One region of the Variovorax sp. GrIS 2.14 genome, then DNA from elsewhere that is predicted to be linked to it. Evidence: predicted binding sites of a transcription regulator. Region 1 holds the regulator's gene; each other region holds the start of a gene.
What was found. Region 1 encodes sigma-54, which starts transcription at its own class of promoters, with help from an activator protein. Its sites were predicted from a motif close to TGGCANGNAANCTGCTTT; they were not measured.

Region 1 (7,974 bases):
CAATCCGTTTCATGAACACCGCACTGCTCGTAATCGACGTCCAACAAGGTCTGTGCGAGGGCGAGCATGCTGCCTTCGAATCGCCGCAAGTCATCGACCGGATCAACCGGGTTTCGGACAAGGCGCGCGCCGCGGGCGCCTTCGTGATCTTCGTGCAGCACGAGTCCGGCTCGGGCTACCTCGAACACGGCACTCCCGCCTGGCAACTGGCCGATGGACTCACCGTAGCGCCGACCGACCTGCGCGTTCGAAAGACGTCCGCGGACTCGTTCCACAAGACCGATCTGCAAGATGTCTTGAAGGCGCACGACGTCGAAGACCTCATCGTTTGCGGCATGCACACCGAGTTTTGCGTCGACACGACCACCCGGCGCGCGCTGGCTTTGGGCTACCCGGTGGTGCTGGTGTCCGACGCACACACGACCGAAGGCAATGCGGGGCTGACGCCGCAACAAGTCATCCGGCACCACAACGACACACTTACCAACATCAGCAGCTTCGGGCCGCGCGTGACAGCAGTGTCGACGGACGATTTACGCATCGGCACCTGACGCGTTCCGGTGCCTCCAGGTGGCTCAGGTCACCGGCGCTTTCGGCGTGCGCGCCGAGCCCTTGACCATGTCGAACTTGAACAGCCGGCACTCGATCGGCCCGTTCCACATCGGCACGCGGCGCGACTCTTTGAGGCGCATGCGCTTGGGCAACTGCAGGTCGGGCGTGAGCACCCAGCCGGTCCAGCCGGCGTAGTTCTTTTTCCAGTGGCTGGCGAGCTGCGGGAAGAAGTCGCCGCTGGCATCGCCGCCTTCGGTCTGCGCCGACTCGCGTGCGCCGAACCGCGCGGTGTTGGCTGCACTGTCCGCGCCTGCGATGCCACCGACTTCGATGCGCTCGCCATATGGAGGATTCACGACCATGACGCCTCCAGTGGTGCCAACGTCAACTGGCGGCATACGCTGCAACGCGTCACCGCCACGGAACTCGATGCGGTCGGCCACGCCCGCGCGCTCGGCATTGCGCTCGGCGAAATCGACCATCCGGTGCGCCACGTCGGAGCCGAAGATGTTGGCCGGCCCCGGCTCGTGCGAAGCGCCGGCCTCTTCAGCCGCGGCCTTGATCGCCGCCCACACGTGCGGCTGAAACGCCAGCAATTTCTCGAAGCCGAACGACCGCAACCAGCCCGCCGGAATGCCCGACTGGATCTGCGCCGCCTCGATGGCGATCGTGCCGCTGCCGCAGCAGGGGTCGTACAAGGGTTGGGTTGCGACCTCGCCCGTTTCGGGGTTCCACCAGCCGCTGGCGGCCAGCATGGCCGCGGCCAGCGTCTCCTTCAGCGGCGCATCTCCGGTGTCTTGTCGCCAGCCGCGCTTGAAGAGCGGCTCGCCGCTGGTGTCGATGTAGAGCGTGCAGTCGTCGGTGGTCAGATGCGCGAAGACGCGGCAGTCGGGCCACTGCGTTTCGATGCTCGGCCGCACGCCGCCGGCTTTGGCGCGAAAGCGGTCGGCGATCGCGTCCTTGATGCGCAGCGTCGCGAAGTTCAGGCTCTGCAGCGGGCTGTGCTGCGCAGTGGTCTCGATCTTGAAAGTCTGCTTCGGCGTGAACCAGATCTCCCACGCCACGCCACTGGCAATGGCGTAGAGATCGTTCTCGCTGCGGTACGGCGCATGCGCCAATTCGATGAGCACGCGTTGCGCCAGGCGGCTGTGCAGGTTGAGCTTGAGGGCGTCGCGCCACTCGGCCCGGACCCGCACGCCGCCGCGCAGCGTCAGCAGGTCTTGGCCGACACGGCCGGTCAGCGCATGGACTTCCTGCGCCAGGAGTTCCTCGACGCCGGCGGCGCAAGGCAAAAAGAGAGAGAGATCGTTCACCCGCCCACTATAGTGGCCGTGCTCATGAGTTCCCCGTCCGCCCCCGCGTCGCCCTCATCACAGGCCGCTCCGTCGCCGGCCGTGCGCTTTGCAGTGCAGTGCGAAGTGCTGCGCCTAAGCGCCCAGCCCACCGGACCGATGCTGGCCGTGCAGTTCCTGCTGGACTGCGGCGTTGCAGCCCTCTTCGCCTGGCAGTATTCGGTATCGCACGCGCTTATCTGGATCACCATGATCGCCGCCAGCACCGCATGGCGCGGCTTTTTTCCGCAAGTGCTGCCCAGCTCGCTGACGCCCGAGAACCTGCAGCCTGCGCTCCGCCTGCACACCTTTCGCATCGCAGTACACGAGGCCGCGCACGGTGCGGCAGGCGTACTGTTGTTCAGTCCGACCGACCCGGTGGTGCAACTGCTGCTGGCCGTCGTCATCATGGCGATGACCCTGTCGTCGGCGTTCTCGGTGTCGTATCACACGCCCGCGATGCAACTGGCGATCTCGCTGCTGCTGGTGCCGATGATCGTGATGAGCCTCACCTACGGCCAGCCGGTGATGGTGACGGCGGCGGTCCTCGGCATCGGCCTGCTTGCGATGGTGTGGAACCTGGTGTCGGAGCGCTCGCGCCAGCTCGAAGAAAACATCAGCCTGCGCCACAACGAGAGCGCGCTGCGCGTGCAGGCGCTGGCTGGCCTGCGCGCGTCGGAACAGGCGCAGGCCGAGCGTCTCCGGTTCTTTTCAGCCGCCAACCACGACCTGCGGCAGCCGGTGATGGCTATGGGCCTGCAGGCCGAAGTGCTGCGGCAGCAACTGCGCGCCGGCGAAAGCGCCGCCGTGGTGCAAGGCTCCGTCGATGCGCTGTCACGGGCACAGCAGGCGCTCGAAGGCTTGACCAACCAGCTGCTCGAAATCGGTCGCATCGAGGCCGCTGCCGACCCGTTCACGTTGACCGCGGTCGCCCTCGCACCGCTGCTGAACGAGTTCGCACGGCAGGCAGGCAGCGGCCGGGTGCGGGTGCGTTGCCCGGCCGAAGCCATCGTGTGGACCGACACGGTGGCGCTGCGCCGCATCGTCGCCAATCTGGTCGACAACGCTGTCAAGTTCGCACCCAATGGCCGCGTGTTGCTGGCCTGTCGGCGCCGGCCGGGCGGCTGGCGCATCGAGGTGCGCGACAGCGGCATCGGCATCGCTTGCGAAGCGCAGGAGCGGGTGTTCGGCGACTTCGAGCAGGTCGGGAACGTGGAGCGCAATCTACAGCGTGGGCACGGCCTAGGGCTGGCCATCGTGCGGCGCCTGGCGATGCGGCTGGGGGTCCAGATCACGCTGCGGTCGCTGCCGGGACGCGGCTCGGTGTTCGGCTTCACGCTGCCATCGGCCCCTCGCGATGCGCACCCCGACCGCACGGCACGCGCCGCGACCGCGGCGGCGACCAGCACCGCAGCGCTCGACGCCATGCCGCTGGCGCCCGGCTTGGCGGTGCTGGTGGTCGAAGACAACGCCGTGGTGGCCGACAGCCTCGCGGCCCTGCTGCGCCAATGGCAGGCGCTGCCACGCATCTACGAGAGCGCGGCCGAGGCGCTGGCGCTCGCCGACCTGCAGGCCATCGACGTCGCGCTGTGCGACATCCGCTTGCCGGGCAAGCTCGACGGTATCGACCTGGCACGACGCCTGCAACTGCAAAAGCCGTCGCTCACGATCGCGCTGATCTCGGCCGATATCGATGAAGCGACGCTGCACCTGGCCCGCGAGCGTGGCTGGCATGCGTTGCGCAAGCCGGTGCAGCCGGCGGAGCTGCGCGGGATTTTGTTGCAGGCGCGGCGGTAAACCGAAGCCTTACAGCGCCTTGCGCAGATTCGCCGGTGCGATGCGCAGCGCTTCGCGGTACTTGGCGACGGTGCGCCGCGCACATTCGATCCCCTGCTCTTTCAGCATGTCGGAAATCTGGCTGTCCGACAGCGGCTTCTTGATGCTCTCCGCGCTCACGAGTTGCTTGATGAGCGCTCGCACTGCCGTGCTGGATGCATTGCCGCCGGTCTCGGTTCCGAGCGCCGAACCGAAGAAGTACTTGAGCTCGACCGTGCCGTAAGGCGTCGACATGTACTTGGCCGTGGTCACGCGGCTGATGGTCGACTCGTGCAAGCCCAGCTCGTCGGCGATCTCACGCAGCACCAACGGGCGCATGGCGAGTTCTCCGTGCACGAAGAAGCTTTTCTGCCGCTCGACGATGGCGTTGCTCACCCGCAGGATGGTGTCGAAGCGTTGCTGGATGTTCTTGATGAACCAGCGCGCCTCCTGCAGCCGCTGCGACAGCGCCTGGCTGCCCTCGCCCTTGTGCGCCTTGAGCGCGCCGGCGTAGATGTCGTGCACGCGCAGACGCGGCATCACGTCGGGGTTGAGCATCACGCGGAACTTGAGCGTCGCGCCACGACCGGTGCGGGTGACGATCACGTCGGGCACCACGATGTTGCGCTCGACATCGACGAAGCGGCGGCCCGGCTTGGGCTCCAGCTTGGCGATCGCCTGCAGCGCGCTGCGCACTTCTTCTTCGTTGCTGCGTGTGAGCGTGGCCAGACGTTTGAAGTCGCGCCGCGCGAGCAGCTCCATCGGCTGCTTGCAGATCAGGATCGCAGTCTTGCGGATCTGCTTTTCTTCGGCCGTCTCGTTCTCATGGGCGAGCGCCTTCAGCTGGATCGCCAGGCATTCGCCGAGATCGCGTGCGCCGACGCCGACCGGCTCCAGGCTTTGCAGCAGGCCGAGCGCCACCTGGAAGTGGTGGACGAGACCGTCGAACTGGTCGTTGTCATCGCCCGCGAGGCCCGATGCCAGCGCTGGCAACGAGTCTTCGAGGTAGCCATCGTCATTCAACGATTCGATCAAAAAACGCAGTGCGGCCTGGTCGTTTTCGTTCAGCCGCAGGCTCAGTGCCTGTCGGTGCAGGAAGGATTGCAGCGACTCCTGGCTGCGCGCGAGCTCGGTGGCGTCGGTGCGCTCGCTGCCGTCGTTCGGGCCGAGGTTGTTGCTGCTGGCCGGCGCCTCGCCGCCCCATTCCCCATCGTCCGGCGTCATCTCGACCGTGCCGTCGCCGCCCCAGTCGGGCTCCTGGTCGGACATCTCGGCGGCCGGCGCTTCGGTCTCGCTGGCGGTCGTGGTGGTGCTCGCGCCGTCGGCACTGGTCGCCAGCGCGCTGGGCGCGAACTCGCCGTCGCTCTCGCTCTGGCGGTCGCTGTCGTGCTCTTCGCGCGGCGCTGGCGCGTCGGACACGTCGATGCCGAACTCTTCGCGTGCGGCTTCTTCGGCCGTGCGCTCCAGGAACGGGTTGTCGTCGAGCATCTGCTCGACTTCCTGGCTCAACTCGAGCGTGGACAACTGCAAAAGTCGGATCGACTGCTGCAGTTGCGGCGTGAGCGCGAGGTGCTGCGATACGCGCAGCGACAGGCCTTGCTTCATCCTGCGCGCTCTACATCCGGAAGTGTTCGCCGAGGTAGACGCGTCGTACCTCGGCGTTGTCGACGATCTCCGAAGGCGTGCCCTGTGCCAGCACTTGCCCGTCGCTGATGATGAAAGCGTGATCGCAGATGCCCAGCGTTTCACGCACGTTGTGGTCGGTGATCAGCACGCCGATGCCGCGCTCTTTGAGAAAACTGATGATTCGCTGGATTTCGATAACGGCAATCGGGTCGATGCCGGCGAAGGGTTCATCCAGCAGGATGAAGCGCGGCTGCGTGGCGAGCGCACGGGCGATTTCGACCCGCCGCCGCTCGCCGCCCGACAGCGACAACGCCGGCGAGTTGCGCAAATGTTCGACGCGCAGGTCGTTCAGCAGCTCGCTCAGCCGCTCTTCCATCCGTGCCTTCGATATCGGGACCGACCTGCCGGACTCGTCGGTGTCTAGCTGCAGCTCGAGCACGGCCCGCACGTTCTCTTCAACGGTGAGCTTGCGAAAAATCGACGCTTCCTGCGGCAGGTAGCTCAGACCCATGCGCGCGCGCTTGTGGATCGGCATGTGCGCGATAGGCTCGCCGTCGATGGTGATCTCGCCCGCATCGGCGCGAACCAGTCCGACGATCATGTAGAACGAGGTCGTTTTTCCGGCGCCGTTCGGGCCGAGCAGCCCGACCACCTCGCCCTTTTGCACGCCGAGCGACACATCCTTGACGACCGTTCGGCTGCCATAGGTCTTTTTGAGGCCGCGCGCTTCGAGGCGGCTGCCGACGTCGATCGCGTCTGCGTTTTCGATCACTTGCGCGGTTCTCCGCCGAGCGTGGTGCTCTGGCGCAGGCCGGAGCCTGCAGCGGGGGTGGCGGGCACCGTCGTGGCCGGCGCGGCACTGGAACCCGAGCCCGGACCGGCCGCAGGCGGAGCCGCTTTGGCGCCACCGGCTGCCGACGCCGGAGCGCGCGGCGTGAGCACCGCCCTGACGCGACCACCCGAAGCACCGGCCGCGACGCTGGCGTCCGGCGGCAAGGTCGAACCGTTGACCGTGAAGGTGTCGTTGCTCTGGTCGTAGACGATCAGCGGGCCGGTGGTTTCGTCGTTGACCTTGGTGCCGATCAGCCGCCGCATCACGGCATGGCCGATGAACTTGACGTTGTCGGCGCGGCTGTCGTATTCGATGCGATCAGCTTCACCCTCTGTCCACTCGTCGCCCGGGGCGTCGCGTTTTTGCTTGTAGTAAGCCAGCTTGCCCGGCTCGGGCGTGACCACGCCGTATTGGTAGCCCTCGGGGTCCTGGCGCACGTCGATGCGGGCGCCGCGAATCACGATCGTGCCCTTGGTGACGAACACCTTGCCGGTGAAAACGCTGGTTTGCTTCAGGTCGTCGTAACGCAGCGCGTCCGACTCGATGTTCATCGGCTTCAGTCGGTCGGCCTTTTCGGCATGCGCCGGCAGGCCGGTGCCGAGTGCCAAGGCGAGCAATGCACCAAAGGTGATCGCGAAAGCAGAACGAAAGGAGCGAAGGGGGGATTTTGAGCGCAGGGTCATAGAGGCACGAAACTTGCTGCGCATTGTATGCGGCCAACTGACACGACCTTGACGAAAAAGCCCGCCGAAGCGGGCTTCTCAAAAAACGCGTGTGACAGCTTCAACCTTTGCGCGCTTCGGTGATCAGGTAGTTGGCGACCTGCAGCGACTTGGTCATGTTGCCGGCGAGCTCGCCGTCGACGTAAAACCGCCCTGCCACGCCAAGAGCAGGCACACCGGCCACCTTGTACTGCTCGGTGATTTGCGTCGCCCGCTTGGCCTTGCTCACCACGCCGAACGAGGTGAACGCCTCCGTGAACTTGACTTTGTCGAGGCCGTTCTTTTCGGCCCACGCAATGATGGCCGCGTCGCCGTTCACGTTCTGGCGTTGGGTGTGGATCGCATTGAAGACCTTCATCGTGTATTCGTCGAGCTTGCCCATGGCATCGAGCGCGTAATACAGGCGCTGCTTAGGCTCGACGTCGTTGCCGACGAACGGCACGGGAACGCGACGGAACGCGGCGTCTTTCGGCAACGTTTTGACCCAGGCTTCGAGCTCGGGCTCGAACGCATTGCAATGCGGACAGTTGTAAGAAAAGAACTCGATGACCTCCACCTTGCCGGCCGGCGCATCGACCGGGACGCGGGGGCTCAAGTCGATGTAGTCCTTGCCGGCCTTGGGCTGAACCTGGGCATGCGAGAGAGAAGCGGCGGACATCAACCCGAGGGATGTGGCGGCCAGAGAAAAGTCACGACGGTTCATGTGTTTCATCAAAGAGGTGCTCCTGTTCGGCTGAAAGAGCCAGAAGTGCCGCGCGGAGTTCCGCGCCCGGTTGATTCAACGCGGCAGAGACGCAGTGCGTCACGCCGCGGCGAGTAAAGAAAAGTCAACGTTCCAAAACTCAACGCTCCACGGCGGACCGCACTCAACGCTGCACCCGCACCAGTGCGGAATCGAAGCCGCCGCCATCGAGGCGATCTTTCAAGTGGTCGGCATCGTCCTTCTTGTTGAACGGGCCGGCGCGCACGCGGTACACGGTGCGACCGGCTTGCTCGCGCTCGGTGACTTTGGCCTCGACACCCATCAGCGACAACTTGGCGCGCTGCGCTTCGGCGTCGTCGGTGGTGCGAAAGGCGCCGGCCTGCACGAAGTAGA
Region 2 (7,974 bases), 500 kb from region 1:
GATGGCGGCGAACTGCAACGCGCGCCGTTGCGAATTCGAGGCGGCCTTCAAGTCGCCGAAATCCTCCAGCGTGATGTCGCCATCGATCGTCGAGTCGAGTCCCATCAACGCGGCGGCGAGTTCACTTTGACCGTTGCCGCCGACGCCGGCCAGACCGTAGATCTCGCCGGCGTGCAGCGTGAGGTCGACGCCATCGAGGGCAGGCCGCGCATCACCGACGACCTTGGCCGCAGCCGTGCGCAAGCCGCGCACGGTAAGCCGCGCCGCACCGGCCTGCGAGCGCTGCGGTCGCAAGGTCGAGTGCGCGATCGAGTCGCCGACGGTGAGCTGCACCAGCTCGGCCATCGCGGTCTGCTTCGGGTCGACGGTCTTCACCGTGCGGCCACCGCGCATCACCGTCACGCGGTCGGCATAGCGCCTCACGTCGGCCATCTTGTGCGTCACCAGCACGACGGCAGAACCGCTGCGCGCCAGCGCCTGCACCGTCGACAGCAAGCGTTCGGCTTCGCGGTCCGTCAGCACCGCGGTCGGCTCGTCGAGGATCAGGATGCGGGCGCCCGCGAGCAGCACTTTCAGGATCTCGACGCGCTGCTGTTCGGCGATCGACAGCCGCTCCGTGCGTTGCCGCGGATCGATGGCGAAGCCGAGCTCGTCGGCCTTCGCGCGGATCTGCGCTTCGAGCATGCCGAGCCGCTTGCGATGACTGCCTTCACCCGATGCGAGCGGATGCCCGAGCAGGATGTTCTCGGCCACGGTGAAAGGCTTCACCAGCTTGAAGTGCTGGTGCACCATGCCGATGTGGTGCCGCGCCGCATCGCGTGGGCCATCGAGCCGCACTGCGTTGTCGTCGACCAGCAGCTGGCCCGACTCCGGCGCATAGAGGCCGGCCGCGATGTTCATCAGCGACGACTTGCCCGCGCCGTTCTCGCCGAGCAGCGCATGCACCTCGCCCCAGCGCGCGCTGAAGTCCGCGTCGATCAGCGCCTTGAAACCGTCGAACGATTTGCAGATGCCGGTGAGCTGCAGCGCGGTCGCCATGACGCTGAATGTCCTGCGCTTACTTTTGCGTGACCACGCCCTTGACGTACCAGTCCATCTTCCACAGGTCGGCATCCGACAGCGTGCCGCCCGCAGCCACGCGCTCCTTGCCGTCGCGGTCTTTCAGCGGGCCGGCGTAGATCTGCTTGCCCTTGAGGATGGCGTCGCGCTCTGCCGTGATCATCGCGGCCTTGTCCTTGGGCACGCCCGCGCCGAAGCCCGCGATGTCGGTGCCGCCGTCCTTCATCTCGATGAAGGCGCCGTATTGCGAAGGCGTCCAGTTGCCGGCCATGATCTTCTTCAGCTCGGGCGTCAGGAACTTGTCCCAGACCCAGACCGACGAGCACAGCGTGGCCTTGGGCGCGAACTGGCGCAGATCACGATGGTGGCCGGTGCCGTACACGCCGCGCTCCTGCGCGACGATCTGCGGTGTCGGCGAATCGACGTGCTGGCCGATGACGTCGGCACCCTGGTCGATCAACGCCATGGCGGCCGCGCGCTCCTTCACCGGGTCGTTCCATGCGCCGGTGTAGATCACGTTGACGGTGGCGTTCGGGTTCATCTTTTGCGCACCGAGCGCAAAGGCGTTGACGGTCCAGTTCACCACGCCGAAGGGGTTGGCCGCCACGAAGCCGAGCTTGCCCGACTTGGATGCCGCGCCGGCCGCCATGCCGCACAGGTACTGGCTCTCGTAGGTGCGGCCGTAGAACGATTCGAGGTTGCTGCCGTTGGTGGTGCCCGAGCCGTTGAGGAACGCGACGTCCGGGTACTTGGCAGCCAGTTCTTTGAAGGTGTCGGAGTAGCCGAAGGCGGTGCCGATGATGATGTTCGCGCCGCGCGAAATGAAGCGCTCGGCCGCCGGCTTGATGGCCGACGCGTCTTCGGGCACGTTCTCGACGAACTGGATCTTCTTGCCCGTCGCGGCCTCGACCTTGATGCGCGCCTCGTCGAAAGCCTGCGTCCAGCCGCCGTCGTTCTTGGGGCCGAAATAGATCATCGCGATCTTCGGCTCGCCCTTGAGCGTGAAGCCGTCGGCCATGGCCGGCGCGACAAGCACGGTGCAGGCGGTCAGCGCCACGAGGGCGTACGGGGCGGTTTTGCGGAACATGGTCAGGCCTTTGGTGGTGAGCGTTGAAGACATCGAGAAGAGAAGAAGGAGACAGTCGCCGAGGCCGCGTCACATCATGAAGTTGATGCGGAAGACGTTGCCTTCCGGGTCGAGCAGCACCGACTGGTACCAGTGGTAGTAAGTGACGTAAGGCGCCTTGATCAGCGTCGCGCCAGCGGCCAATGCGATCGGCACCATGCGGTCGACATCGGCCTGGCTGTCGACATCGATGTTGAGCAGGAACTTGACGCCGCGCGTGTCGGAGAACTCGGCCAGGTGCAGCAGCTCGTACGCTTCGAGCGCGTTGAAGCCGAGGCTCGATTTACCGGTGTCGAGCCCACGAAAAATCGGCGAGCGAATCGCCTCGATTTCAGGGAAGCCGAAGACGCGTTGATAGAAGCCGCTGAGCGCGAGAACGTCTTTCGCAAAGACGTTGACGTAGGAAAGATGGGCCATCGAAACGTGTGCCTCAGGCCGCGACCTTGGTGCCGCCGAAGGTCGTCTGTTTCACGAACTTCGACATCAGGTGGTCGCCTGAAGAAATGGGCGCGTACGTCGGCTTGTCGCCTGGTGCCAGGCAGCTCGGCAGGCACTCGACCATCGCGTCGTAGTTGGGCTGGTGAAAGAACACCAGCGACTGGCGGCGGTTGGTACTCGCCGCCTCGAAAGGCGGGTTGACCACGCGGTGCATGGTCGACACCCACTGGTCGTTGGTCCACTGCATCATCAAGTCGGCGATGTTGACGACGAGGCCACCTGCGACCTGGGGCACGTCGACCCACTGGCCGGCCTTGTTGAGCACCTGCAGTCCCTTGTCGTCGGGCAGCACCACCGTCAGGCTGCCGTAGTCGCTGTGCGCACCGGCACGCAACTGGCCCGGCAACGGGGCTTCTTTCTGTGGCGGGTAACTCAGCACGCGGAACATGCTGATGTGTTCGTCGATCTTGTCGTCGAAGAAACGCTCGGGCAGCTTCAGGCCCAGCGCGAAGATGCGCATCAGCGAGCGCGAGAGTTCGCTCATCGCCTCGAAGTATTCCTCGTAGGCCTCGCGAAAGCCCGGGATGTCGGGCCAGCTGTTGGGCTCGAAGTGCGGGCCGGCCGCCTTGCCGCGGTGGTACTCGTCGTCCGGCACGTTCGACGGACCGACCGAGAACGACTCCTTCAAGTCGCCGGGTGTCGCTTCTTCCAGGCTGTACGACAAACCTTCTTCGCCAACCGCGCTGTAGCCGCGCACCGCGTCTTCGCGCGGCCGGTCGACGCGGCGCTTGTCGGCCAGCGGCAACGCGAAAAACTGGCGCGACAGCTCGGACACGCGTGCAATCAATTCGGGCGAAATGCCGTGGTGCGTGATGACCAGAAAGCCGATGCTGCGCGAAGCCTCGTCGACCTTGCGTGCGACCTCGGCGCGGCCTTGTTCGGTGCCCTCGAAGTAGGGCGCGAGATCGATGATGGGTACGGTCAGCAGGGTCATGCGTCGAATCCTTTTGAACAGCGCGAACCGGTGCGCTGCAGCGGCAGTGACATGCAACGTTTGTGCCAGTTGGACCAAATGGACAAATGCGGCAAACTGGCCCGCGTCATGCAAGCAGCACGGCATGCAGAAACAAGAAAGCAGCAGCCCATGCCGAAGACATCCGGAGGAGCGGTGAAGGCGACCAATGCCAAGACGGCCAAGGCCGTCAAGTCGACGCCCGCCACCAAGCCGTCGCAGCGCGGGCAAGCGCTGCGCACGCCCGGCGTGCGCAGCGTGGCCGCGGTGAACCGCCGGCTGCGCCAGATCGAAGACAAGCGCAGCGTGATCCTTGGTGCCGCATTGGGGCTCTTCTCGCGCTTCGGCCTGCATGGCACCAGCGTCGATCAGGTGGCAGCGCGGGCCGACGTCTCCAAGAGCAATCTGCTCTATTACTTCGCCAACAAGGAAGAGCTGTACGTGAGCGTGTTGCGCGAATTGCTTGCCGTATGGCTCGAACCCTTGCGCGGTTTCAGCGCCGAGCAAGACCCGCGTGAAGCCATCGGCCACTACATCCGACGCAAGCTGGTGATCTCGCGCGACCAGCCCGACGCATCGCGGCTGTTCTGCCTCGAAATGATTCAGGGCGCACCGTTATTGCGCGACGAACTGGGGCGTGAACTGCGCGATCTGGTCGACCGAAAATCGGACGTCATCAGGGAGTGGGTCGCGGCCGGCAAGCTGGCGCCTGTCGACCCGCATCACCTGATCTTCGCGCTGTGGGCGACCACGCAGCATTACGCCGATTTCGGCGTGCAGGTGCAAGCCATCACCGGTCGCACGCTCGACGATCCGGCGTTCTTCGAAGAGACGGTGGAGAACGTGCAGCGCATCGTGCTGCAGGGCATCCTGTCGGCCGCGAAGAACTGAACGGACGCGAAGTCAGACTCGGCCTTTTGTCCCGAGCCGGCTCAGTGCGCCGGTGGCGTCACGATGTCGTGATAGCGACGATCGAAGTAGATGAGCCCGTGCGCCGCTTCGCCCATCGCCACCGCCACGACCTCGCAGAACAGCACGTCGTGCGTGCCGACGCTGGTGCTGCTGGTGACGCGGCAGTCGAAGGACACGGAGGCGCCTTCGAGCACCGGCGAACCGGTGGCGCCTCGCTCCCATTGCGAGCCGGCAAAACGCTCGTCCATCGGCGTCTTGCCACCAAAGACACTTGAGAGCGCTCGCTGTCCCGCGCCCAGCACGTTGACGCACAGCACGCCATTGGCCCGGAAGGCCGGGTACACCGAGGCGGTGCGGTTGAGGCAGATGAGCAGGGTCGGCGGCTCGTCCGTCACGCTGCACACTGCCGATGCGGTGAACCCCGCGCGGCCTGCAGGGCCATCGGTGGTGATGATGTTCACAGATGCGCCGAGCCGTGACATCGCATTGCGAAAGTCGCTGCGCCCGAGTGCTGCCTCGCGCTCGGACGGTACTGGCAGCTCGGACATGGGTACGGGCACGGGCATGGTCGTGCAAGGCATGACGTCAGGCCAGCACGCAGGCTTCGTCGAACGCCAGGCGCGGCAAGCGGCCGAACACCTTGCTCGCATCACCGTGGCCGAGGTTGATCAGCAGGTTGACCGACCAGCTCGTGCCTTCGAAGAACGCGGCGTCGACCACGGCCTTGTCGAAGCCCGACATCGGACCGCAGTCGAGCCCGAGCGCACGCGCTGCCAACAAAAAGTAGCCGGCCTGCATCGAGGCATTGCGGAACGCGGTCTCGTGCGCGGCTTCGGCGCTGCCGGTGAACCAGGCGCGCGCATCGGCATGCGGAAACAGGGCAGGGAGCTTGTCGTAGAAAAGCTTGTCCCACGCACAGATCACCGTGACCGGTGCGCTCATCGTCTTGTCATGGTTGGCTTTGGACAACGCCGGCGAGAGCTTCGCCTTGCCTTCGGGCGTGCGCACGAACACGAAGCGCGCTGGCGAGCAGTTGGCCGACGTCGGCGCCATGCGGGTCAGGTCGTAGACATTCTTCAGCAACTCGTCGGACACCGGTGCGTCGGTCCAGCCGTTGTGGGTGCGGGCCTCGGTGAAGAGGGTGGCCAGTGCGGCGTGGTCGAGGGTCTGTGTCATTTGCGTTGTCCGCTGAAAGTCGCGTCAGGTTGGTTATGCGTTGGCTGTTTTTGCTGCTGCGTTTGTTGCGCGAGGAACTTCAGCAGCACCGGATTGAAGGCGTCGGCTTCGGTCACGTTGTGCGCATGACCGCCATGTACGACGCGATCCATCGTCGCGTTCGGCAGGCCATCGGCCAGCCGCTGCGAGCAGGTCCACGGCACGAGTACGTCGTCGGTAGCGGTTGCGACCAGGGTCGGTACGCCGATGTCACCCAGCCGCGCATCCACATCGAACGCGCGCAACGCGCCAATGCGCGCAAGCAGGTTGGCGTCGCCCGGAAAGTTGTCGTAAGCGTGATCGACTTCGGCGGCCACGTGCTCCGCATGCGCCGCGCTCCATGCGGCCGGGTACAAAAAGATCGGCTGCGCCTCGACATAGGCGCGTCGGCCCGAGCCGGCGAGCAAGGCGATGCGGGCGTCGAAACAACGCGCTGAATGTGGGTTCGGCCTGGACCATGCGTTGATGAGCACCAGGCTCGCGACGCGCTCCGGCGCATCGAGTGCCAACTGCAAGCCGACAAGCCCGCCAAGCGCATGACCGACGAGGTGACAGCGTGCCGTGCCGCTGGCATCCAGCACCTCGACCACGTCGTGTGCCATGTCGGCGATGGCGTAGTCGTCGGGCAGCACGCCGGGGCTGCGGTTGGTGCCGCGCTGGTCGTACACCACCACGCGCCAGCCGGCGGCGACCAGGCCGGGCAACTGCGGACGCCAGAAGCCAGCCGAACCACCGAGGCCGGACGACATCAGCACACTGGGTGCGTCCGAGTCGACGCCGTGGACTTCGAAGTGCAAAGTCATTTCAGGGGCATGGAAAATTCATGTGAGCCGGACTGCAGTCAGGGCTTGCCGACGTGCGCGATGGACGCGATCTCGATCAGCGCCTCCGGCTTGACCAAGCCGCACTGGATGCAATAGCGCGCTGGCTTCACGCCCGGAAAGTACTCGGCGTAGACCGCATTGACCTTGGCGTAGTCGGCCCAGTCTTTGATCATGATCATGTTGAAAGTCACGTCGTCCATCGTGCCGCCAGCCGTGGTGATCACGCTCTTGATGGTCTCCAGCACATGGCGCGTTTGCAGCGTGGCGTCGCCCACGTGGACCACGTTGTTGTCCTTGTCGAAGGGCAGCGTGCCCGACACGTAGACGATGCCGTCGGCCATGGTGCCGGGCACGAAAGGCGCGATCGGCGTGGTGGTGCCGAGCGGGATGATGGCTTGCTTGGGCATGGATGCTCCTGGGGATAAGTCGGATCTAAGGCACTGTCAGGCGCTGACGGTCTTGCAGAAATCTTCGACGGTGGAGACCCAGCCGAAGAAGGTCTCGACGTTGTAGACCGTCGCCTTCTGGATCGCCGCGCCGCCGAGTTCGTGCGTTGCGTCTTCCAGCATCACGCTGAAGTATTCGAGGTGGAAGGCGTCGCGCAAGGTCGACTCGACGCACACGTTGGTCGCGATGCCGGTAAACACCAGATTGCGAATGCCGCGAGCCCGCAGCGTGCTGTCGAGCGTGCTGTTGAAGAAGCCGCTGTAGCGTGTCTTGGGGATGACGATGTCGCCGGCCTGCGGCTTCATCGCGTCGATGAGCTCGTAGTCCCAGCCGCCTTTTGCAAGGAACTTGCCTTGCAACTCCGGCTTCTTGCGCATGGTCTTGAGTGCGTTCGATTTGTACCAATTGGGCGAGCCTGGACCACCCGCTTCGACGTAGCCTGCATCCCAGCCGTTCTGCAAGAACACGACGAGGATGCCGGCCGCGCGTGCCGCCTCGATGGTGCGTGCGATGTTGACGATGGTGCCCTGCGCGCCCGAGATGTCGAAGCCCGCCGAGTCGACGTAGCCGCCGAGCGACGCATAGGCGTTCTGCATGTCGACCACGATGAGTGCCGAGTTGGCCGCGTGCAGCGCGACCGGTTCGGGCCGCGCGGGCAGCACCAGCGGTGCCGGCGCGCCGGGAAGGCTCGGCACGCCGACCGGCGTGGTCGACGTGATCGTGGTGTTCTTCGGGGCGGCGGTGGTCATGGCGATGTCCTTCGGATCCTGGGTGATGCAGCGGCGGCGCGATTCAATTCAAGCAGCGATCGCTTCACCCTGCACCGCGGAGGGAACCGGCGTTTCGACGTCGCTGCGGCTCTTCATCAGCGGCTGAATGCGCTGGCCGAAGGCCTCGATGCCTTCGACGAAATAGTCGAAGGTCAGCAACACGCCTTCGGT
Region 3 (7,974 bases), 320 kb from region 1:
TTCAAATACGTACCGGCAGCCGACGTGCTCAGCGGCAAACTCGCCACGGGCGAACTCAAGGGAAAGATCGTGCTGATCGGCGCCACCGCGCCCGGCCTGCAAGACCTCCGCTCGACACCGGTAGGTGCCGCCTTCCCTGGCGTGGAAGTGCATGCCAACATCATTTCAGGATTGCTCGATCGCCGATTGCCCGAAAAGCCGGACTACGCCGCCGGCTACGACGTGCTGTTGATCGCAATCACCGGTCTCATCCTCGCGCTGGGGTTGTCGATCGTTTCGGCCGCGCGGGCGGTGTTCATCGCCGCCGCCACGGTGGCGGTCGTGGTCGGGCTCAACACATGGCTTTACGTCGATGCCGGGCTCGTGCTGCCCCTCGCGGCAACGCTGGTCATGTGCGCGGTCGCTTTCGTGCTCAACCTGAGCTGGGGCTACTTTGTCGAAGCGCGGGAGCGGCGCAACCTGGCGCAACTCTTCGGCACCTACGTGCCGCCGCAGCTCGTGCAGGAGATGCTGGCCTCGCCCGGCAGCTACAGCATGCGAGCCGTCAGCAAGGAACTCACGGTGCTGTTCTGCGACATGCGCGGCTTCACTGAAATGTCGGAGCGCATGGCCCCGACCGAGCTGCAGCAATTCCTGAACGGCGTCTTCAGCCGGCTCACAGAAATCATCAGCGCACACCGCGGTACCGTCGACAAGTACATGGGCGATTGCGTCATGGCCTTTTGGGGAGCGCCCGTCGACACGCCCGACCATGCCGACCTGGCCGTGGCGGCCGCGCTCGAAATGGCGGCTGCCGTACACGCCATCAACGATGCGCACCGCGCAACCGGCCAGCCGGCCATCAGCGTGGGCATCGGCATCAACACCGGCGTGATGAGCGTCGGCGACATGGGCTCGGCCGTGCGTCGCAGCTACACGGTGGTCGGCGATGCCGTCAACCTGGCGTCGCGGCTCGAGAGCCAGAGCGGCATCTACGGTGCCGAAGTCGTGGTGAGCGATGCGACGCGCCATGCCGCCCCCGCCTACGTCTGGCAAGAGCTCGACCGCGTGCGCGTCAAGGGCAAGGCCCAGAGCGTGACTATCTTCGCGCCCCTGGGCCGGGCCACTGCGGCAGCCAAAACGAGCCGCGCCGGGCTCGACGTCTGGCAGCAGGTATTGACCGCCTACCGCGCGCAAGACTGGGCCGGGGGCCGCTCGCTTTTGACGCCGCTGCTCGCTCCCGGCGTCAAAAAAGTCCTTTACCAGCTGTACGCCGAGCGTTTAGCCTCGATGGCGTTGCGCCCCAAAGATCCCGACTGGGACGGTGCAACCCGGTTCGAATCCAAATGACGGCAAAAATCTAGAGGACCTCAAAAAATGCAAGTGCGCGTGTTGGGCTGCTCGGGCGCTATTGCCAAAGGCTGCCGCACGACCTCATTTTTGATCGACGACGACCTGCTCGTCGATGCCGGCACCGGCGTAGGAGACCTCACCCTCGAAGAAATGGCGGCCATCGACGACGTCGTGCTGACCCATTCGCACCTCGACCACGTCGCTGCACTCCCGTTGATGATCGATGCCGTTGCCAGCCGCAGAAGCCAGCCCCTGCGCGTGCATGCGCTGCGCGCCACCATCGAGGCCCTGCGCGCCCACATGTTCAACAACGTCATCTGGCCCGACTTTGCCAACATACCGAGCACCGAGTCGCCCTTCGTCACGTTCCACGATCTCAATGTCGGTCAGACCTTGGCGCTGGGCACACGGCGACCTAAACACATCGAAGTCTTGCCGGCCGTGCACACCGTACCGGCCTGCGGCTACGCCATTCGCTCCGTCGAAGGCAGCAAGCACTGGGTCTTCAGCGGCGACACAGAACGAAACGCCCAGTTCTGGAAGCGCGTGAACGAACTCGACGTTGCCATGCTGGTCATTGAAACCGCCTTCAGCAACCGCGAGCAGGCACTGGCCCAACGCAGCCTGCACTTGTCGCCCGCCACGCTGGCCGACGAACTGGCCCAGATCGCCAGAGGCAAAACCTACCCGATCTACATCACCCACACCAAGCCCGCCGAGACCGAAGAAATCATGAGCCAGATCGGCGCCTTTGCCGAGGGCTGGGAAATGCATGGGTTGGAGCAGCGGGATATTCGGTGGCTGGAGGCTGAGGCGCTTCTGACGCTTTGAGGCCGACAGATCTGGTCACGGTGACAAAATTTGTCATGCGACCGTAAGGCAAAAGCAACAAGTTCTGTCACACGTTGTAACCCGGGCGTGAACAAGTACTCAGATTTTGGCTGTCGGACGAGGCTGACAGGGTGGCACAGATGCTGCGGATAGATAAGCGCACCGGGGAGGTTCCCGGGCCTTATTAACTAACCTGGAGTTTCTCAAATGAACCGTCGCAATATTGCTCGCCGCGCACAAGCAGGCTTCACCCTTATTGAATTGATGATCGTCGTGGCGATCATTGGTATCTTGGCTGCTGTGGCTCTGCCGGCCTACCAGGATTACACGACCCGTTCGAAGATGACGGAAGTGCTCATCATGGGTGCTCCTGCGAAGCTAGCGGTGTCTGAAACGACTTCGTCCCTGGGCTCGCTTGCCTCGGTCACTGCAGCAAACAGTGGTTACAGCTTCCCGGGCGCTACTAAATACGTCTCCGGTGTCGTAATCACTGACGCAACCGGCGTTGTGACGATTACTTCAACTGTCCCGAACGCGTCCGGTACTGTGACGTTGACCCCAGCAACCGTGGGAACCAACACCGGGCAACTGACATGGCTGTGCCGTGCCGGTACCGGTACCGTGGCTATCGCCTCTAAGTACCTGCCTTCGGAATGCCGCAGCTAAGCTTGACGAGCCTTACATAAGCCGCCTTCGGGCGGTTTTTTGTTCGCCAGACAACGCGTCGGACGCAACATGCTCGCATCGTTCCTAACCTGCTACCCCACTGCGGGAAGGTCGATGAGGAGTGAACGCATAGGCGCCTACGTCTTGTGCACCGTTCTCGCGATTGCATGGACCTTATTTGCCGGTAAGGATGTGCCGTGGGACGCTCTGCACTACCACCTGTACGCTGGCTACAGCGTTTTTCACGACCGCGTTGCCATTGACTATTTTCCGGCCGGCCCTCAGACGTATTTCGTTCCCTACGCGCATGCCCCGCTGGCCCTGATGGTGCAAGCTGGCTGGCCCTCGCTGGCTATCGGCATAACGCTTGCGTGTATGCACGCCACAGCGTTGTGGCTTACGTGGGAATTGGCACGTGCCGTCAGCCAGGGTGCAGACGGCCGCAGTCCGGCGCTGGTAACTTGGGGCGCCGTAGCGCTGGCCTTGGCCAATCCAGTGCTGTTGCAGGCCTTGGGCTCATCCTTCACTGACATCACGACCGGCGCGTTGGCCTTAGGGGGATATGTGGCCTTGGTCAACAACTTCCATGGTGTTCAGCGGCTTCACCGAGTAGCCCTTGCAGGCGTTCTGCTTGGCACTGCTGCTGCGCTCAAGATGTCGAACGCCGTCTTTGCCTTGCTGCCCGCGCTGCCACTGGTGGTGGGTTCCGCGCCGAGTTGGCGCATGCGCTGGCAGGGCATATTGCTATTTGCAGGGTGCGCCGGTGGCGCGCTTATCCTGGTTGGTGGCCCGTGGGCGTATTCGCTTTGGCAAGCTTTCGGCAACCCGCTGTTTCCGATGCTGGACGGTCTGTTCAACCCGGCCGCACCAGTCGGCGGCGCGGTCGCTAGCGCATCAGCATCAGCGTCACCACTTGCCAAATTACTGGGCGCTATGGATGTCATGCGCGACCCGCGCTTCCTTCCCTCTTCATTGGTCGAGGCGCTGATGCGCCCCCTCGACATCTTGGCCGCGCAGCGCAGGATACACACAGAGACCTTGGCCGCGGACGCCCGCTATGCAGCGTTGCTGTGCTTGCCCGCGCTATGGCTGGTTGCCGCAATATGGAGACGTTCTGGGCCGGCTACCGTTGTCGGCAACAGAGCAAGCCAGCGTGCGTGGGCCAGCCTGGCCGTCTCCTTTGTGGTTGCGTGGGTGCTGTGGCTGCTTATCAGTGGCAACAGCAGGTATTTTCTTCCCATGGCATGTGTTGCTGCGGTTGTCCTTGTGGCCGGCGTGTACCGCGCTCTGGCCGGCATGCCTCGCGCCCAGGTCGGCGTCGTGGGCATGTTGCTGGCTGTGCAAGCGGTCATGCTCTCCCAAGCTGCCGAATTCCGATGGAGTGCACAACCTTGGGATGGTGTCTGGATCCAGACCACAGTTTCGAAGAAGCTTCAGACGGAGCCGTTTTTGTATCTGTCGATGGACGCTCAGTCGCAGTCCTTCCTGTTGCCTTATTTGGCGACGGGCTCGGCCTTCGTCGGCATGGGCGTCGACATCGATCCTGATAGTCGCGACGGCCGGCGCGTCCTCGCACTGATCAAAGCCCACTCGCCGCAACTTCGGATGCTCGCCCCCGTGCGGGCCATCGAATCAGACGGTCGGCCGATCGCCCCGGCCGCTGCCACGTTCGACTACGCATTGCGGCGTCTCGGTTTGCGCGTCGACGTTGGTGACTGCGAGTACATCCACTTCAGGGGAAACTCAGACGTGCTAGAGCGCGCAGGCCCCAAATCCGGCTCGCGCGATCAGGTCCATATCTATACCTGCCGCCTGATACCCGGGGGTGCACTTAGCGAGGCCGAGGTGGCCGGCAAGCGTTGGGCGGATCAGGTGCTGGATCAGGTCGAAGACGCCTGTCCTGAACTGTTTCGCTCGCGGCACACGACCAGCGTCCGCAACGGCTCCATCTGGCGGCGCGGTTACCCTGACTTCGCCACTTGGGTCAACGACGACGGATTTGTGCGGTTTGCAGATCTCTTTCGGGGAGGTGGCGACATCTCTGGTTTGGGCACTGTGAAGGAATGGATCGAATCACCGCGAGCGCTGAAGTGCTGGCGACAAGGAGGGCGACTTCATGTGGAACGAAGTGATTTCTGAAAACAAGGTTCAGGTCGAGGCTTCGAGAAAGACAGGCTCGGACATCGAACTGACCATCCTGATGCCCTGCCTCAACGAGGCACGTACTCTGCCGGCTTGCATCGCCAAGGCCCATGGCTTCCTCAACAGCAGCGGCATTCGAGGTGAAGTCGTTGTAGCGGACAACGGCTCGAGCGACGGCTCGCAAACGCTGGCCGCGGCGTGCGGAGCGCGCGTGGTATCAGTGCCGGTGCGCGGCTACGGCGCGGCGTTAATCGCAGGCATCGCGGCAGCCAAGGGGCGCTACGTCGTAATGGGCGATGCCGACGAGAGCTACGATTTCGGTGCCCTGGAATCCTTTGTGGCTGAACTGCGGCTTGGCAGCCAATTGGTGATGGGCAACCGCTTTCGCGGCGCAATCCTGCCTGGTGCCATGCCTCCGCTTCATCGCTACTTGGGCAACCCCGTGCTGAGCTTTGTGGGCCGACTTTTCTTCAAGTCGCCGATCGGTGACTTTCACTGCGGCTTGCGCGGCTTCGAGCGTCAGGCCATCCTGCAACTGGGGCTGTGTTGCGAAGGCATGGAGTTCGCCAGTGAGATGGTCGTTAAGGCATCTTTAAGCCACCTTCGAATTGCTGAGGTTCCGACCACTTTGTCTCCCGACGGGCGTGACAGGCCGCCGCACCTGCGTACATGGCGAGATGGTTGGCGCCATCTGCGTTTTTTGCTGCTGTTCACGCCTCGATGGCTGTTCCTCTATCCGGGCGCCGCGCTCGCTTTATTGGGCTTAGCCCAGTTGGTGCTCGCGCATTTTCACGCCGATGGTTGGGGTCGGTGGCCGGTCGGCATCCACACGCAGTTGCTGGCCTCGGCCGGAATGGTGCTGGGCTACCAGACGATGCTCTTCGCCATGGGCGCAGTGCTTGCACGTCACTGCGCTCACCTGAACACCATTCACCCTCGCGATCGATGGGCGCTTTACGTGGCTAGCGGGTCGTTGCTGCCTGTCGGCGGCGGGATCGCAACCGTGGCAGGTTTGGCGCTGTGTGCAAGCCTGACCTGGCAATGGGGAAGCAGCGGATTTGGCGCATTGGACCCAGAAGCGGCAATGCGTCAGATCATTCCCGGCGTGGCGTTGCTGCTGATGGGAACGCAATCGGTGCTCGCATCTATCTTCTTCGCCGCGCTACGCAGTGCATTCGACTCGCGCCGACCGGCGGCAACAGGACAAACAAGTGGAAGCTGATGTGGGTGCGGTTCAGGATCTACCCGATGCGACGCCAGCAACGAAAAGCCTGGGAACTGCTGCAAACGTGCCGTGTGTGGTCGTGATCATGTCGACCTACCAAGGCGAGCGCTATGTGCGGGAGCAAATGCAGTCCGTGTTGTCGCAGCTCCCCGCGCGAGGCACCGTGCTCGTACGAGACGATGGATCTACCGACAGAACGGTGGACGAGATAGTGGCGCTGGCCGATCCGCGGATCACCATCACCACCGGCCGAAATTTGGGTTTTGGGCCGAGCTTTCTCACTTTGCTGACACTTGTACCAAAAGACGTAGACATGGTCATGCTTGCCGACCAGGATGACGTCTGGCTTCCTGACAAGCTTCAGCGCGCTTGGGAGCAACTCAGCCCGCTTGACAGCAAGCCTGGCCTGTACGGAAGTGCGCAGACCTTCGTGGACCAGGATCTGCGTCCGCTAGGTCGGACGCCGCTTCTGCCACGCGGCCCCTCGTTTGCGAACGCATTGACCGAGAACATCATCGTTGGCTGCACTGCGGCGCTCAATCGTGCTGCGCTGCAGCTGTTGCAGCGAGCCGGCGTACCGAGCGCCGTTCGCTTTCACGATTGGTGGATCTATCTGGTCGTGAGCGCTTTTGGTGTCGTTGTGTATGACGAAGAGCCCGCGCTTTTGTATCGCCAACACGGAGCCAATGTTATTGGGAGACACCCCGGGCGAGTAAAGCGTCTGCAACGAGCCTGGAAAGTGATCGTGCGCGACGATTGGGTCGGCAGTCTTCTAAGCCAGATTCATGCGTTCTTCGGCCACTACGGGGAGCTGCTTTCCTCCCATGACAGAAGTTTGATCACGCAGCATTTCGCCAACTATAAAAATGTGGCCGTGCCTCGCTGGGCTGGGGTTTTCAGCCTTCATCGGCGGCATCAGTCTTTGATTGACGATGTGGTCGTGAGATGCTTGCTCGCGCTACGCAAAATGCGGCCTCACCATCCATCACGGAGCGCGCTGTGACTTTGAAATATCGGCCAGCATGCAGAGTGCAAAGGGATCATTGATGCTGATGGAAATTCTGAGATCGGCTCAGCTATTTGCCCGTCGCTTTGGCGTCGATGTCATTCCCTACAAGCCGGGGTCGCATCCTATTGCCCGCCGGCGGCGCCTGATCGAACACCATCGAATAGACACAGTGCTGGATGTCGGCGCGAATATCGGACAGTTCGGATTGGAGCTGCGTCGACAATTCGGATATCGAGGCCGCATCGTGTCGTTTGAGCCGCTCAGTGCCGCATACGCCAAGTTGCAGCGGGCAGCACTTGGAGACGTCGACTGGCAGGTATTGCAAATGGCATTGGGCGATGCTCAGGGCACTCAAACGATTCACGTGGCGGGCAACTCCGAGAGTAGTTCGATTCTGGAGATGCTGCAGCTGCATGAAGAGGCCGCGCCGCATTCTCGCTACACCGGCGAGGAAACTATTCGGGTCGAAACGCTTGATGCCATGTTCGATAAGACCTGCGGCAATGCGCGCAATATTTACCTCAAGGTTGATACGCAAGGCTACGAGGCCCAGGTCCTTCGAGGTGCGGTTCGCAGCCTGGAGCGAATCGATACGATACAAGTGGAGATGTCGTTGGCGCCGTTGTATGCGGGTCAGGTGCTGTTCGATGACCTGTACGCCGACCTTCGTTGCAAGGGGTACGTGCTGGTCGGAGTCGAGAATAATTTTGGCAATGCCGAGACGGGGCAGCTGCTGCAGATCGACGGCATTTTCCGCCGTGAGTCAGCA
Region 4 (7,974 bases), on a different contig from region 1:
CTCGCCGTTGCCGTCGGCATCGGGCGCACGCACGATGTCGATGCCGGAGATGTTCGAGTAGATGTTGTTGGGCAGACTCACGCCCATCATCTCGGGGCGAAACTGCGCGTTGTTCAGGATCTGCTCAGCCGGAATGATGCCGGCCTTGATGATGTCCTGGTCGTGATAGACGTCGTACAAGAACCGGTTGAGCGCCGTGACGCGTTGCACCAGGCCCTTTTCCATGCTCTCCCATTCGTGGGCCGGAATGATGCGCGGCAGCAGATCGAAAGGGATCAAACGCTCGGTGCCTGCGCCGTCTTCGTCCTTGGCGCCATACACGGCGAAGGTGATGCCGACGCGCCGAAAAATCATTTCGGCCTCTTCACGGCGCTGGCGCATGACCTCGCCGGGTTGCTTGCCCAGCCATTGGTCGTAGCGCTGGTAGTGGCCGCGGATTGCTGCTCCCGCGTAGGGAAGCTTCTCGTACATCTCGTCGAATTTGTGCATGGAACGACCAATCTCCTTCGCACATAGCTTAGCAAGTTCAAGGCCTGAAAACGCGCTGCTGCACGCTTTAAGGAACGTGGTGATGCCAGTAACGACGCCCGATCGTGCGCTCGCATTTCCATGCCTGTGGCGATTCGCTGTGCCAGTGCACTGCCCCGCAGTGCGGCGAGTCGACGACTGCCGCATTGCGGGCCACGTAGCGCGCACGCACCTCTTCCGCAGGATGGCCAAAGCGGTTTCGGTAGCCCGACTGCACGATGGCAAGCGATGGGGACACGGCGTCGAGCATGGCGGCGGTCGACGAGGTCTTGCTGCCGTGGTGCGGCACGAGCAGAACGTCTGCGGCGAGGCCCGGCTCGCGTCGCACCAGCGCAGCCTCCTGATCGCGCTCGACATCGCCAGCAAGGATCGCGGTGGCGCGGCCGTTGCTGATGCGCAGCACGCAAGACAACGCGTTCGGCTTGGCCGTCGGCGTGTAGTCGTCCGCGAGAGGGTGAAGTATCTCGAAGCGAACACCGTCCCATTCCCAATGCTTTCCGGCAACGCATCGCTCCGCTGGCCGCAGCGCCTGCAACGGATGCGTCGCCTCGATCGAACTCAACAGTGCTGCCTGCGGCTGCATCGCCAGCACCGCAGGCGCGCCGCCGGTGTGGTCGATGTCTCGGTGGCTCAAGACCACCATGTCGAGCCGCTCGTCCATCGCGCGCAGCAACGGCACGATGACGCGGTGGCCGGCATCGCTTTCGAGGCTGTAGCGCGGCCCGCTGTCGTACAAGAGGCTGTGTGTGGCGGTACGAACGAGCACCGCATTGCCCTGCCCGATATCGACTGCGAGCAGTTCGAACTCGCTGCCTGGCGGTCGCGGCGTCTGCCAGAGCAGCACCGGCAGCAACAGCGGCAGGCCGAGGGAGCGCATCGACCAGGGCAGCCGCATGGCCACCAGCACACCGCCCGCTACGCCGCAAACCGCCATCCATATCGGCGGCACCGCCATCGACACCGTGGCGAAAGGCATCGAGGCGAGCCATTGCAACAGTAGCGCCAACGCTTGCACCGACCAGGCCGCGACGGTCCACAGCGGCGTGACGACGACGCCGCCCATCGCCAGCGGCGTCACGACCAGCGTGACCCATGGAATCGCGATGGCATTGGCGGCCAGCCCGACCACCGACACCTGCTGGAACAGCAACACGCTCAACGGCGTGAGCGCCAGCGTGACGACCCACTGCTCGCGCAAGGTGCGAGCCAGATGGCCGGCCACGCCACCCCTGGCGACAGTGGCCGCACCCCCATCGGTCGCAAAGAGCACGCCCACCGCGACGAAGCTGAGCCAGAAGCCGGCTTGCATCAAAGCCCACGGATCGATCGCCACCACCACCGCGCAGACCAGCAGCCAGACGTGCGGCCAAGGCCAGCGCCGGCCCGTCAGGCGCAACAGCGCGACCGTTGCGAGCATCCAGATCGTGCGTTGCGATGGAACGCCCCAGCCGCTGAAAAGCGCGTAGCCCGCCGCCAACAACACGCCACCGACCAGCGCAGCATGCGGCGCGGGCCACATCAGCATGAGCCGGTTACTGCGCCGCCACAGCGCGCCGACCAGCAGCGCGGCAAGCCAGGCGAACATGGTGATGTGCAAGCCTGAAATGCTCATCAAATGGGCGACGCCGGTGGCACGAAAGACATCCCAGTCGGCTCGATCGATCGCGTTCTGATCGCCGGTGATGAGCGCCGCGATGACGCCGGCCAACTTGCGATCCGGCACGTGCGTGAACACGGCATCGCGCACCGACTCGCGCCCACGCTCGATTGGGTGCTGCCATGTATCGGCAAGGCGCAAGGGGGCCGCATCGCCCGCGCCGGTGCGCACGTAGCCGTTGGCCTGCAAGCCCTGCTCCCACATCCACAACTCGAAGTCGTAGCCATGCGGGTTCGAGCTGCCATGCGGTGCCTTGAGCCGCACGGTCATGCGCCAGCGTTCGCCTGCGTGCAGGGGGCCGGGTGCAGCGGCAGGCCGGGTGCGCGCGCCATCGTCGGATGCATTGCCCCACGCCGAGGTGTTGGCGGCATACCAACCGAGAGCGATGCCCGGCGGCACGACAGGTGCGGCCGGTGCCACCCGTGTAGCCCGTGTCGGCCCGGACGGGCCGTCGTCGTTTTCGGGCGCGGACGTTTGCATGGCCCATCGTGCCGATGCGACTTCCAACCGGAAGCGCGTGCCCGTCTCACTGTGCTGCGGCATCTGCGCCACCACGCACTCGACCACGACATCACGGCCTTCGAGTGCCGGGTCGAGCGCGTCACGCAAATAGCTTGCAGCGCGCCATCCGGCGGACCCAGCGCCGGCCAGCATGCCCGCCGCACACGCCATGACGAGCAGGAGACTGCGGAGCCTGGTCGTGTCCGCTCGAATCCGTGCCATCAGGCACAACCCGACCACGCCGACAGCCAGAAAAGCCGCGTAAACAACTGCATTCCAGAGCTCGCCCTGTTGCAACTGCACGACAGCGCCAGCGACCGAACCCGCCAGTGCGGCAAAGGCACCGCGGCCGCGCACCCCCGCGTCCGACTCCGCGTCGGTGCTCACGAACGCCCACCCGCAGCGCCGCAAAACCGACGCACGCGTGTGCTCAGATCCACTCCCTGTGGCATGACTTGAATCACTCCCTGATCAATCTCGTTGAGGCGCTCTTTGGCGCGTTAATTGCTTGACCTCGGCTAGTATGCGTCTCGAACGAGGCCTTCGCTCAACCGCCTCTCAGCCTGCACTTTTCGACGCTTCCGGCGCCCAAAAAACATGTCTATTCACGCCGCACTTCACCACGTCACGCATTACAAGTACGACCGTCCGGTGCAATTGGGGCCGCAGGTCGTTCGGCTCCGCCCGGCACCACATTGCCGCAGCAACATCATTTCGTATTCGTTGCAGGTCGAGCCTGCAGAGCATTTCGTCAACTGGATGCAAGACCCGTTCGCCAACTACCAGGCGCGGCTGGTGTTCCCGGAGAAGACAACCGAATTCAAGGTCACGGTCGACCTGGTGGTCGAAATGGCGGTCTACAACCCGTTCGACTTTTTCCTCGAGCCGCAGGCCGAGAACTTCCCCTTCAAGTACACCGAGTCGCAGGCTGTCGAACTTGCGCCTTACCTGATCGCAGACCCGGGGACACCGCTGGTCGAGGCCTATCTTGAAAAAGTCGATCGCAAAGAGCAGCGCACCATCGACTTTCTGGTCGGCATCAACCAGCAGGTGCAGAAGGACGTCAACTACCTGATTCGCATGGAGCCCGGTGTGCAAACGCCGGAAGAAACGCTGACCAACGGCAGTGGTTCTTGTCGCGATTCGAGCTGGCTGCTGGTTCAGTTGCTGCGTCACATCGGCCTGGCGGCGCGCTTCGTTTCGGGCTACCTCATCCAGCTCACGCCGGACGTGAAAGCACTCGACGGCCCGAGCGGTACGACGGTCGACTTCACCGATCTGCACGCCTGGTGCGAAGTGTTCCTGCCGGGGGCAGGCTGGGTCGGCCTCGACGCCACCTCCGGCCTGCTCGCCGGCGAAGGCCACATCCCGCTCGCCTGCACGCCGACGCCGTCGAGTGCCGCGCCGATCGAAGGCGTGGTCGACGATGCAGAGGTCGAATTCGGCCATGAGATGAAGGTCTCGCGCATCTACGAATCGCCGCGCGTGACCAAGCCCTACACCGAAGAGCAATGGGCCGAAGTGCTGGCCCTCGGCGATGCAGTCGACAAGCGACTGCAAGCCGGCGACGTGCGCCTGACGATGGGCGGCGAGCCGACCTATGTGGCGACCAGCGACCGCGATGCGGCGGAATGGAACATCGACGCCCTCGGCCCGACGAAGCGCGGCTACGCGACCGAGTTGGTCCAAAAGCTGCGTGCCGAATACGGCAAAGGCGGCTTTCTGCATTTCGGCCAGGGCAAGTGGTATCCCGGCGAGCAATTGCCGCGATGGGCACTGTCGATTTTCTGGCGTGGCGACGGCGAGACGCTGTGGCACAACCCCGAACTCTTCGCCGACGAACGCGTGCCGACGCACTACACCAGCGAAGACGCGCGCCGCTTCACCACCGTACTGGCGCACAAGCTGGGCTTGACCGAGCGCTACATGCAGCCGGGCTACGAAGACGTTTACTACTACCTCTGGCGCGAGCGTCGGCTGCCTGTCAACGTCGACCCGTTCGAGTCGAAGCTCGACGACGAACTGGAGCGCGTGCGCCTGCGCCGCGTGTTCACCCAAAAGCTCGATGCGGTCATCGGCTACATGCTGCCGATCGAGCCCGGCAGCGCCGACAAGGATGCGCCGCCGCTGGAGGGACCGGGCTGGAAAACCGGCCCGTGGTTCCTGCGTGACGACCGGCTGTATCTCATCCCTGGTGACTCGCCGATGGGTTACCGCTTGCCGCTCGATTCGCAGCCCTGGGCCAGCAAGGGCGACTACCCATACCTGATCGAACGCGATCCGACAGCACCGCGCGCCGCGCTGCCGACTTCAGCCGACTACCGCGAACGCTACGCGACCAGCTCTGAGCCCCCGACAGGTGACCTGGGTGCCGTGCCCTATGTCTTCGGCGCGCCACCGGTTACCGCGCCGGAGCTGCGCTTTCAAGGCGCTGGTGGCCATGCTGCTGCTGCTGCTGCCGTAGCAGACGATGCGAGCGCTGAGGCATCGGCCACCGGCGCAGAGGCCACGACCGCCGCTGCTGCCGGTGAAGGCCCTGCGGCGGAAGTCGACGCCGCTGCAGCCAGTGCTGCTGCCGCCTTCGTTGCATCCAGCGCCACGCGTCAGCCACGCCGCGGCGAGTCGGCTCATTGGGTCACGCGCACCGCGCTCTGCGTTGAAGTGCGCGACCCGCGCCGCGCCAATGGCCCGGCCGCTGAAAAGGTCGGTACTGCATCGGGCGTGCTGTACGTCTTCATGCCGCCACTGGCACGCCTCGAGGATTACCTTGACCTGGTTGCCGCCATCGAAGCGACGTCGGCCCAACTCGGCGTGCAGGTCGTCATGGAAGGCTATCCGCCGCCACGCGATCCGCGCCTGAAGATGCTGGCCGTCACCCCCGACCCGGGCGTCATCGAAGTCAACATCCATCCCGCCAGCAACTGGAAGGAACTGGTCGAGCACACCGAGTTCCTCTACAACGCCGCGTTCGAGACACGCCTGTCGGCCGAGAAGTTCATGACCGACGGCCGCCATACCGGCACTGGCGGCGGCAATCACTTCGTGATGGGCGGCGCCACGCCGGCGGACAGCCCGTTCCTGCGCCGACCGGAGCTGCTCGCCAGCCTGCTGCTGTATTGGCACAACCATCCGTCGCTCAGCTACTTGTTCTCGGGCATGTTCATCGGCCCGACAAGCCAGGCGCCGCGTGTGGACGAAGCCCGCAACGATCAGGTGTACGAGCTTGAAATCGCGCTGAAAGAGATCGCTCGAAACCGCGAGATCTACGGCGAGAACATGCCGGCCTGGTTGGTCGACCGCACGCTGCGCAACATCCTGGTGGACGTGTCGGGCAACACGCACCGCAGCGAGTTCTGCATCGACAAGCTGTACTCGCCCGATTCCAGCACCGGCCGCCTCGGCCTGCTGGAATTGCGTGCCTTTGAAATGCCGCCGCACGCACGCATGAGCATTGCGCAACAGTTGCTGATTCGCGCCTTCGTCGCCCGCTTCTGGGACGAGCCGTATAAGGCGCCGATGACGCGCTGGGGCACCGAGCTGCACGACCGCTTTCTGCTGCCGACCTTCGTCAAGATGGACTTCGACGACGTCATCAGCGAGATGCGCCAAGCCGGCTTTCCGTTCGATCCGAACTGGTTCGCGCCGCACCTCGAGTTCCGCTTTCCGCTGGTCGGCCAGATTCAGGCCATGGGTGTGGAGCTGTCGCTTCGCAACGCGCTCGAACCGTGGCATGTCATGGGCGAAGAAGGCTCCTCGGGCGGCACCGTTCGCTATGTCGACTCGTCGCTGGAGCGAATCGAAGTTCGCGTGACCGGCCTGAACGAGAGCCGCCACGTCATCACCGTCAATGGCAAGGTGCTGCCGCTGCAGCCCACCGGCACCACCGGCGAGTTCGTGGCCGGCGTGCGCTACAAGGCCTGGAATCCGCCGTCGGCGCTGCATCCGAGCATCGGCGCGCATGCACCGCTGACCTTCGACCTGGTCGACACCTGGATGAAGGGTTCGCTGGGCGGATGCCAATACTTCGTGGCGCATCCGGGTGGTCGCAACTACGAGACATTTCCGGTGAATGCCTACGAGGCCGAGAGCCGGCGCCACTCGCGCTTTACGCGCATGGGCCACACCCCCGGCGTGCTCAATACGCCGCCAGCGACCATCGAACTGGCGGGCAGCCGCGAGTTCCCGTTCACGCTCGATCTGCGTCGTTGATTGTGTCTAGCCACACTTCAGCCGGTTATTTCGTTTAGTGGTCACTCCATCAAAGTGAGCGCGATGTGACAATCCACAGGCTGTGGAACCTCTGAACGAATCTCTCTTCGGCGCGCAAGCGCTCGAATCGCCCGCCGCGCTCGCCTCATCGCTTGCGCCTGCGGCCGCGCCCGGTCATTACGATGAGTTGCGAGGCGAGGCCACGCGGCCGACGCCGGCGCGAACCGTCAACCCGCCGCCCGGCGCACCGCTGTACAACACGGCGTCGGCTCAGCCGGCGCCTCCAGTGCCGGCGCCTGAAGAAGCCGCAGGACCGCAAGACAAGCCGCCGCTGACACCGGCCTGGGGCAAGTTCTTCGAGAACCTGGGTTCAGGCAGCTTCAGCGACCTGCCGCGCCGCGCCGTCAGTCTCGAACGGCAGATTCGCGACAACGGCGTCACTTACAACGTCTATGCAGACGCCGACGGTCCGCAGCGGCCTTGGTCGCTCGACCTGTTTCCGCTCATCGTCTCGCCCGAAAGCTGGGCGCAGATCGAGGCCGGCGTGCTGCAACGCGTGCGCGTGCTTGATCGCGTCATGGCAGACGTCTACGGTCCGCAGCAATTGCTGGCAGAAGGCTTGTTGCCGGCGGCGCTGGTGCGCGGTCATCCGGGCTACCTGCGGCCGATGCACGGCGTCAAACCGCCCGGCGATACATGGCTGCACATCACGGCGTTCGATCTCGCTCGCGGCCCCGATGGCAACTGGTGGGTCGTGTCGCAGCGCACGCAGGCGCCTTCGGGCCTCGGCTACCTGCTCGAAAATCGTCTTGCAATCTCGCGCCAGTTTCCGCAGGCTTTCGAAGCGCTCGATGTACAGCGACTGGCTTCGACCTACAGCGCAATGATGGAGGGCCTGCAGGCCATGTGCCCCGCGGGCGCGCCGCCGCACATCGCCCTGCTGACGCCCGGCCCGTACAACGAAACCTACTTCGAGCACGCGTACCTCGCGCGCTACCTCGGCGTAACGTTGGTCGAAGGCAGCGACCTCACCGTGCGCGACCAGCGGCTCTATCTCAAGACCTTGCAAGGCTTGCGGC

Region 2: the regulator sigma-54 is predicted to act here: its motif matches at 3,668-3,685, upstream of RCH10_RS00535 (isopenicillin N synthase family dioxygenase).
Region 3: the regulator sigma-54 is predicted to act here: its motif matches at 2,296-2,313, upstream of RCH10_RS01465 (pilin).
Region 4: the regulator sigma-54 is predicted to act here: its motif matches at 3,180-3,197, upstream of RCH10_RS20585 (DUF2126 domain-containing protein).

What each region holds. Positions count from the first base shown of each region.
Region 1 is NZ_JBJXIA010000001.1:613,327-621,300, reverse strand. Features, by position in the region: gene RCH10_RS02925 (cysteine hydrolase family protein) at 12-551, shown strand; gene RCH10_RS02920 (class I SAM-dependent RNA methyltransferase) at 576-1,865, opposite strand; gene RCH10_RS02915 (ATP-binding protein) at 1,890-3,680, shown strand; gene RCH10_RS02910 (RNA polymerase factor sigma-54) at 3,690-5,303, opposite strand; gene lptB (LPS export ABC transporter ATP-binding protein) at 5,314-6,096, opposite strand; gene lptA (lipopolysaccharide transport periplasmic protein LptA) at 6,093-6,839, opposite strand; gene RCH10_RS02895 (thiol:disulfide interchange protein DsbA/DsbL) at 6,940-7,581, opposite strand; gene RCH10_RS02890 (SPOR domain-containing protein) at 7,745-7,974, opposite strand, start outside.
Region 2 is NZ_JBJXIA010000001.1:109,107-117,080, reverse strand. Features, by position in the region: gene RCH10_RS00550 (ABC transporter ATP-binding protein) at 1-1,038, opposite strand, end outside; gene RCH10_RS00545 (BMP family ABC transporter substrate-binding protein) at 1,058-2,146, opposite strand; gene RCH10_RS00540 (VOC family protein) at 2,216-2,602, opposite strand; gene RCH10_RS00535 (isopenicillin N synthase family dioxygenase) at 2,616-3,617, opposite strand; gene rutR (HTH-type transcriptional regulator RutR) at 3,768-4,526, shown strand; gene rutF (NADH-dependent FMN reductase RutF) at 4,568-5,095, opposite strand; gene RCH10_RS00520 (malonic semialdehyde reductase) at 5,133-5,723, opposite strand; gene rutD (pyrimidine utilization protein D) at 5,720-6,565, opposite strand; gene rutC (pyrimidine utilization protein C) at 6,604-6,993, opposite strand; gene rutB (pyrimidine utilization protein B) at 7,030-7,782, opposite strand; gene rutA (pyrimidine utilization protein A) at 7,831-7,974, opposite strand, start outside.
Region 3 is NZ_JBJXIA010000001.1:297,127-305,100, forward strand. Features, by position in the region: gene RCH10_RS01455 (CHASE2 domain-containing protein) at 1-1,329, shown strand, start outside; gene RCH10_RS01460 (3',5'-cyclic-nucleotide phosphodiesterase) at 1,357-2,163, shown strand; gene RCH10_RS01465 (pilin) at 2,371-2,829, shown strand; gene RCH10_RS01470 (glycosyltransferase family 87 protein) at 2,974-4,968, shown strand; gene RCH10_RS01475 (glycosyltransferase family 2 protein) at 4,946-6,193, shown strand; gene RCH10_RS01480 (glycosyltransferase family 2 protein) at 6,183-7,199, shown strand; gene RCH10_RS01485 (FkbM family methyltransferase) at 7,243-7,974, shown strand, end outside.
Region 4 is NZ_JBJXIA010000014.1:101,084-109,057, reverse strand. Features, by position in the region: gene RCH10_RS20595 (circularly permuted type 2 ATP-grasp protein) at 1-489, opposite strand, end outside; gene RCH10_RS20590 (DNA internalization-related competence protein ComEC/Rec2) at 557-3,073, opposite strand; gene RCH10_RS20585 (DUF2126 domain-containing protein) at 3,284-6,895, shown strand; gene RCH10_RS20580 (circularly permuted type 2 ATP-grasp protein) at 6,978-7,974, shown strand, end outside.